2 regions of the Aquamicrobium lusatiense genome follow, and region 1 is predicted to be linked to the other one. Evidence: riboswitches for the same ligand, from Rfam matches in the RefSeq annotation. Region 1 holds a riboswitch; the other holds the start of a gene.
The links. Region 1 has a riboswitch for thiamine pyrophosphate ahead of thiB (thiamine ABC transporter substrate binding subunit). Riboswitches for the same ligand answer to the same signal wherever they lie in the genome.
Positions count from the first base shown of each region.

Region 2: linked by a shared signal. The riboswitch ahead of HNR59_RS06730 (ABC transporter permease) and the one ahead of thiB (thiamine ABC transporter substrate binding subunit) in region 1 are both predicted to bind thiamine pyrophosphate.

Region 1 covers NZ_JACHEU010000001.1:388,625-391,829, forward strand. The annotation lists gene thiP (thiamine/thiamine pyrophosphate ABC transporter permease) at 1-410, opposite strand, end outside; gene thiB (thiamine ABC transporter substrate binding subunit) at 417-1,415, opposite strand; TPP riboswitch at 1,458-1,573, opposite strand; gene HNR59_RS02015 (thiamine diphosphokinase) at 1,661-2,308, shown strand; gene HNR59_RS02020 (ABC-F family ATP-binding cassette domain-containing protein) at 2,310-3,205, shown strand, end outside.
Region 2 covers NZ_JACHEU010000001.1:1,402,360-1,405,564, reverse strand. The annotation lists gene HNR59_RS06735 (alkaline phosphatase) at 1-1,192, opposite strand, end outside; TPP riboswitch at 1,351-1,453, shown strand; gene HNR59_RS06730 (ABC transporter permease) at 1,573-2,352, shown strand; gene HNR59_RS06725 (ABC transporter substrate-binding protein) at 2,349-3,205, shown strand, end outside.

The DNA of each region.
Region 1 (3,205 bases):
GGCCACGTCTCGCCACCCAGCATCGAAAGAAAGCCGGCGAAATAACCGGCCCGACCATAGAGCGCCAGCACGCCAAGTGCGGCCACGAGTGCCGGCAGAGCCAGCGGCACCGCAAAAAGCTGAAGGATCAGGCCCCGCCCCGGAAAATCCGGATGGCGCACGAAAGCCCGCGCCACGAACAGCGCCGGCACGACCGACAAAAGCGTAGACAACAGCGCCTGCCACAGCGTGAAGCGGGCAACCCTGAACAGGTAGGGGTCGAAAGCGGCAATCGCTCCGGAAAGATCGCGCATGCCCTCCACGATCAGCCCGGCGAAGGCCCCGCCGATCAGCAGCGAGATCGCCGCCAGCGCCACGATGCCGGCGGCGACGCGCGGATCCCTGTATTCGGAGGCGACGCGATCGGCCAAGTTTTCTTACCGGCCCATCACGGACAGCCACTCGTCCACCCATGCCTTGCGGTTGTCGGCGACCTCCTGCGGGCTGAATTGCAGGGCCTTTGCCGGCTTCACGAGCTTGTCGAAGGCAGGGTCGAGCGGCTTGTCGGTCTTCGCCGCCGGATACATCCACTGCGTTTCCGGCACCGCGTCCTGGAAACCCGGACCGGTCATGAAGGCGAGGAACTTTCCGGCCAGCGGATTCTTCGCTCCGGTAACGGTGATGCCGGCCACCTCGACCTGAAGATAATGCCCTTCCGCAAAGGCGGCGGCCTGATAGCGGTCGCTCTTGTCGGCGATCATGTGATAGGCGGGCGAGGTCGTGTAGGAGAGCACCATCGGCGCCTCGCCCTTGGTGAACAGCCCATAGGCCTCGCTCCAGCCCGGCGTGACCGTCAGCACGCGGTCCTTGAGCTTCCCCCATGCCGCACCCGCCTCGTCGCCATAGACCGAGCGCACCCACAGAAGCAGGCCGAGCCCCGGCGTCGAGGTGCGCGGGTCCTGGATGACGATTTTTTGCTTCGCGTCGCCTTCGACCAGTTCCTTGAGGCTGGCCGGCGGGTTGGGCAGCTTTTCCGTGTCATAGACCACGGCGAAATAGCCGTAGTCGTAGGGCACGAACATGTCATCGTCCCAGCCGCCCGGAACGTCGACCCGCGGCGTCGCACCATTGGCGACGAACAGGCCTGTGCCCCGCGCCTCGGCGGTGAGATTTGTGTCGAGACCGAGCACGATGTCGGCCTTGGTGGACGCGCCTTCGAGCTTCACCCGGTTGAGCAGGGCGACCCCGTCGGCCACCGAGACGAAATCGACCTCGCAGCCGCATTCGGCCTCGAAATTCGCCTTCACCTGTGGGCCGGGGCCCCATTCGGCGGTGAAGCTGTCATAGGTGTAGATGGTGAGCCTGCCTTCCGCCGAAGCCGGTGCGGCGGCCAGCACGGCTGCGACCGACAGAAAGGATAAGAGCATCGTGCGCATCGGCGCCTCCTTGGTTGCGTTTCAGGGGGTCGAGGCGCCGGATGTCCGACAGCTTCTAATCCCTCCGCCGGTACAAACCGGATCAGGTTCAGCGGGTTGGCGTGGTCTCGCCTCTCAGCCGGGCCGCAATGACGCGTCCGGCACCCCGTTAGAGCATCTTCAGAAATAGGCCCCCATGCGGCGGGAAGCAAGAGCGATGCCCCGCCCTTCCGTTCCTCCGGCGGGACTGCTAATGCCCTGATCCCATGAGCCGATACACCATCCTTCTCGGCGGCGAGCTTGTCCGCACCCCCGCCCTCGATCGCCAGATCGCCGGCACGCGCTTCATCGCCGCCGATTCCGGCATCCGCCACGCCGAGACGCTCGGCATCGTTCCCGAGCTGTGGGTGGGCGATTTCGATTCCGCGCCGCCGGACCTGCCGGATCATCTGGCATCGGTGCCGACGCAGAAATTCCCTGCCGACAAGGACAGCACCGACGGCGAACTGGCGGTAGACATCGCCCTTGAACAGGGCGCGACCGCGCTGGTGCTGGCCGGCGCTTTCGGCGGCGCGCGCGCCGACCACGCGTTCCTGCACCTTGCGCTGGCGCTGCGGCTGGCAGAGGCGGGAACCGAGGTGCTGCTGACGAGCGGCACGCAGGAAGGCCGCCCGCTCCTCCATCGCAAGACCACAGTCTTCGATTATTCGGACGGCACGCTGTTCTCGATCCTCGGCTTTTCGGAGCTGACCGGCCTGACCGTGCACGGCGCGAAATGGCCGCTTGAAGCCGTGCGCGTCCCGTTCGGTTCGTCGCTGACGATGTCGAACGAGGTGCGCGGCCGGCTCGGCGTCGGGCTTGAACAGGGCCGCGCCCTGCTCGTCGCCCATCCACTTACTTCAAAAGAGGGCTGACATGGCTCCCCCGCTTCTCAATCTCGCCGGCATCCGCCTGACCTTCGGCGGCACACCACTACTCGACGGCGCTGACCTCACCGTCGCGCCCGGCGACCGCATCGCGCTGGTCGGGCGCAACGGTTCGGGCAAGTCGACACTTCTGAAGATCGCGGCCGGTCTGGCCGAGGCGCAGGACGGCGAGGTTTTCCGCCAGCCGACAGCCACCATCCGCTATCTGGCGCAGGCGCCCGACATGGACGGCTTCGCCACGGTGCGCACCTATGTCGAGGCAGGTCTCGGCCCCGCCGATGATCCCTACCGCGCCACCTATCTGCTCGAACATCTGGGCCTCAGCGGCGATGAAGCACCGGGCGAGCTTTCGGGCGGCGAGGCCCGCCGCGCCGCACTTGCCCGCGTCATGGCCCCGGAGCCCGACATTCTGCTGCTCGACGAGCCGACCAACCATCTCGACCTCAATGTCATCGAGTGGCTGGAAGAAGAGCTGATCCGCTCCTCTTCGGCGCTCGTCATCATCTCGCACGACCGCCGCTTTCTCGAGCGCGTCTCGCGCGCCACCGTCTGGCTCGATCGCGGCCAGACAAGGCGGCTCGACCGGAGCTTTGCCCATTTCGAGGAATGGCGCGACCAGATTCTCGAGGAAGAAGAGCGCGACCAGCACAAGCTTGGTCGCCAGATCGCGCGCGAGGAACACTGGCTGCGCTATGGCGTCACCGCCCGGCGCAAGCGCAATGTGCGCCGCCTCGGCGAATTGCAGACCCTGCGCCAGCGCCACCGCACCTATCGCGGCGCGGAAGGCGCTGCCACCATGGTGGCGAGCGACGCGGCGGAATCCGGCAAGCTGGTGATCGAGGCGAAGTCGATCTCGAAGAGCTTTGGCGAGCTGACCGTCGTCAG
Region 2 (3,205 bases), 1.0 Mb from region 1:
CGACGACCGCGCGGTCCCAGTCGAGCGGGTGGGACATCTTGTCGACATTGGCCGCCTCGACGATCAGCACGAAACCTTCGGCGTTCTTAGAAAGCTGGTCGATTGCCGCCTTGGTCATGTCAACCAGGCCTGGCTGCTCGGGGAACTTCTCGACCGTGCCCTTCTTCAGGAATTCGCGGTCGAGGGTGGTGTCCATGTTGCCGGTGTGGAAGAGGCCCAGCACCTTGCCGGTGTTGGAGCCGGCGGCGGCCTCAAGCTCGCCCTTGGTGGTTGCCAGCGTGTAGCCGGCTTCCTTGAAGCCTTCGATGTGATCGGTGTCGTCCTTGCGCTTCGAGCCGGCAACGGACTGCGGCAGGAAGTAGGCCGAACCACCGCCGAGGATGACCTCGGGCTTCAGATCGAAGATCTGCGTGTTGATGGCGGCCTTTTCAGCGCGGCGGCGGGTGTGGGCGAAGAGTGCTGCCGGCGTCGCGTCCTGGAGCTCGGAGGTTGTGACGATTCCGACCGACTTGGAAGTCTGGCGGCGCAGCGCCTCCACCAGCGTCTCGACCTTCGGGTCATCGAACGGATCGGCGGTGCGATCGGCGTAGACGCCAAGCGCGTTCACGGCGCTCTTGTGGCCGGTCATGTAGGCCGACATGGTGTTGGCGCTGTCGGTGGCGACCGATTCGGTCGACGAGGTACCAATGAAGGCCATGCGATCAAGATCGTCCATGTTGAGGCGGCCGTTGGCCTTGCCCTCGGTCATGCCTTTGGACATGATGCGCGCGGCGGTGCGGTGCGCGACCGACAGACCGTCGGCGATCAGGAAGATGACGTTCTTGGCCTTGGGCTCGGCAGAGGTACCGTAAACTTCCCAGGTCACGGTCTTCTCGTCATCTCCCGCCTTGGCGACGACGGTGTAGGTGCCGGGCTCGGCGATCGTCACGCCTTCCAGACGCACGGCCGAAGCCTCGACGCCATCTTCCTTCTCGATGAAGGTGGCTTCCTTGCCAAGAACTTCCGCAGCCGGCTTGCCGTTGATGGTGACGGTGACATCGGAACCCGCGACAACACCATCGAACTCGACTTTCACGTCGAAGGGCGAAGCGGTGAGAATCGTCGCCCTGTCGAGCGGGTAGACCGTGGCGGCGCCGGCAACGGCCGGAACCAGTATGGTTGTTGCGGTCAGAATGGCGAGTAGGCTTCGCATGATCGGGTTCTCCGTAAACTCAAAAAAGAGACCCGCTAGCTAGGACCCGCACGTTACAGCACCATGACAGCTCGCGGTCGGGCTGATGACAGCCTCCTTCCATTCGCTGGTCAGCGGCGACGTCGCTTGACAGAACCGGGCGCTTGAAACATAGATGGCTTCATTCCGAGGGGGGCGCCGTACGGCGCTGAGATGGCAGTGAGCCGGACCCTTGAACCTGATCCGGGTTATGCCGGCGTAGGAACGGAAAAAGGGCCTTCGGGCAATCCTGCCAATTCTTCGCACACCTGGATCTCCATGATGACAAGTCGGGAGATCGCCATGCAGCATCGATACGAATTCCGCCCGCCGACACGATTCCGCTTCTAGGGAATCGCGACATGCCGGCTGTTCTGGCAGCATTGCGCACCATGCTGGTGCTGGTGGCCTCATGGCAGGCCATCGTCATGGCCTTTGCCCCGCCGCGGTACATATTGCCCGCGCCGCTGGACGTCGCCGCCGCCTTCCAGCGACAGCCGCTCTATTTTTTCGACAACATGCTGGTGACGCTGGCCGAGATCGCCGCCGGGTTTGTCGCCGGTACGCTCGCAGGCGTGGCGACTGCGCTTGCCATCGCCAGCTTTCCGCGCCTTGGGCGCGCGGTCTGGCCCGTGGTGTTGGTTCTGCAAGCCTTTCCGGTTTTCGTCATCGCGCCGCTGCTGGTGCTGTGGTTCGGCTTCGGCATGACCTCCAAGGTGGTGATGACGGCGCTCATCATCTTCTTTCCCGTGGCCTCCGCCTTTGCGGACGGGCTGCGGCGCACGCCGGCGGAAATCGTTGATGCCGCCGCCCTCACCCCCGCCAGCCACCGCCAAACGCTGTTTCTGCTGCGCGTGCCGCTGGCCATCCCGGCTCTCGTCTCCGGGTTGCGGGTCGCCGCTCCCCTTGCTCCGCTGGGAGCAGTGATCGGTGAATGGGTGGGCGCATCAGCAGGGCTCGGCTTCGTCATGGTTCAGGCCAATGCCCGCATGCAGACAGACACCATGTTCGCGGCCATGGCCGTCATCGCCGTTCTCACCCTGACGTTGCGGCGGGCTGTCGATGCCCTCGCTCCCCTTCTCACGCCATGGGCACGCGAAGGCGAATTCTCTCCCCATCATCAGCAAAGGAAGTCCTCATGATCCGATCCTGCGCGCTCGCGCTTCTGCTTTCCGTCGCCACGGCCGGTGCCGCCCATGCCGCCGACAAGCTCACCGTGATGCTGGAATGGTTCGTCAATCCGGACCACGCGCCGCTGGTGGTGGCAAAGGAGCTCGGCCTGTTCGAGGAAGCGGGACTTGAGGTGGAGCTGGTGCCGCCTGCCGATCCCTCGATCGTGCCGCGCGCGGTGGCCTCCGGCAAGGCCGAGATCGGCATCCACTATCAGCCGAACCTCTATCTCGACCATGATGCCGGCGTTTCGCTGGTGCGCTTCGGCACGCTGGTCGAGACCCCGCTCAACACGCTCACGGTTCTGGCCGACGGACCGATCAGGGAATTGAAGGACCTCGAAGGCAAGAAGATCGGCTACTCGGTTTCCGGCTTCGAGGACGCCATAATTTCCCGGATGCTGGGAAGCGCCGGCGTCGACAAGGACAAGATCGAGCTGGTCAATGTCAACTTCGCCCTGTCGCCGTCGCTGATCAGCGGGCAGGTGGATGCCACAATCGGCGGCTACCGCAATTTCGAGCTGACCCAGATGAAGCTCGAAGGCCATGAAGGCCGCGCTTTCTTCCCCGAGGAACACGGCATTCCGGTCTATGATGAGCTGGTATTCATCACCCGCCCGGAACTGGCCGGCGACGACCGCCTCAGGCGCTTCCTTACCGCGGTGGAGAAAGGCGCGATCCACCTCACCAATCACCCGCAGCAGGGGTGGGAGCTGTTCATAAAGGCTTATCCGGATCTCGATGACGAGCTGAACAAGGCCGCGTGGCACGACACGCTGCCGCGCTTCGCCAAGCGGCCCTCGGCCCTCGACCGCGCGCGCTATGC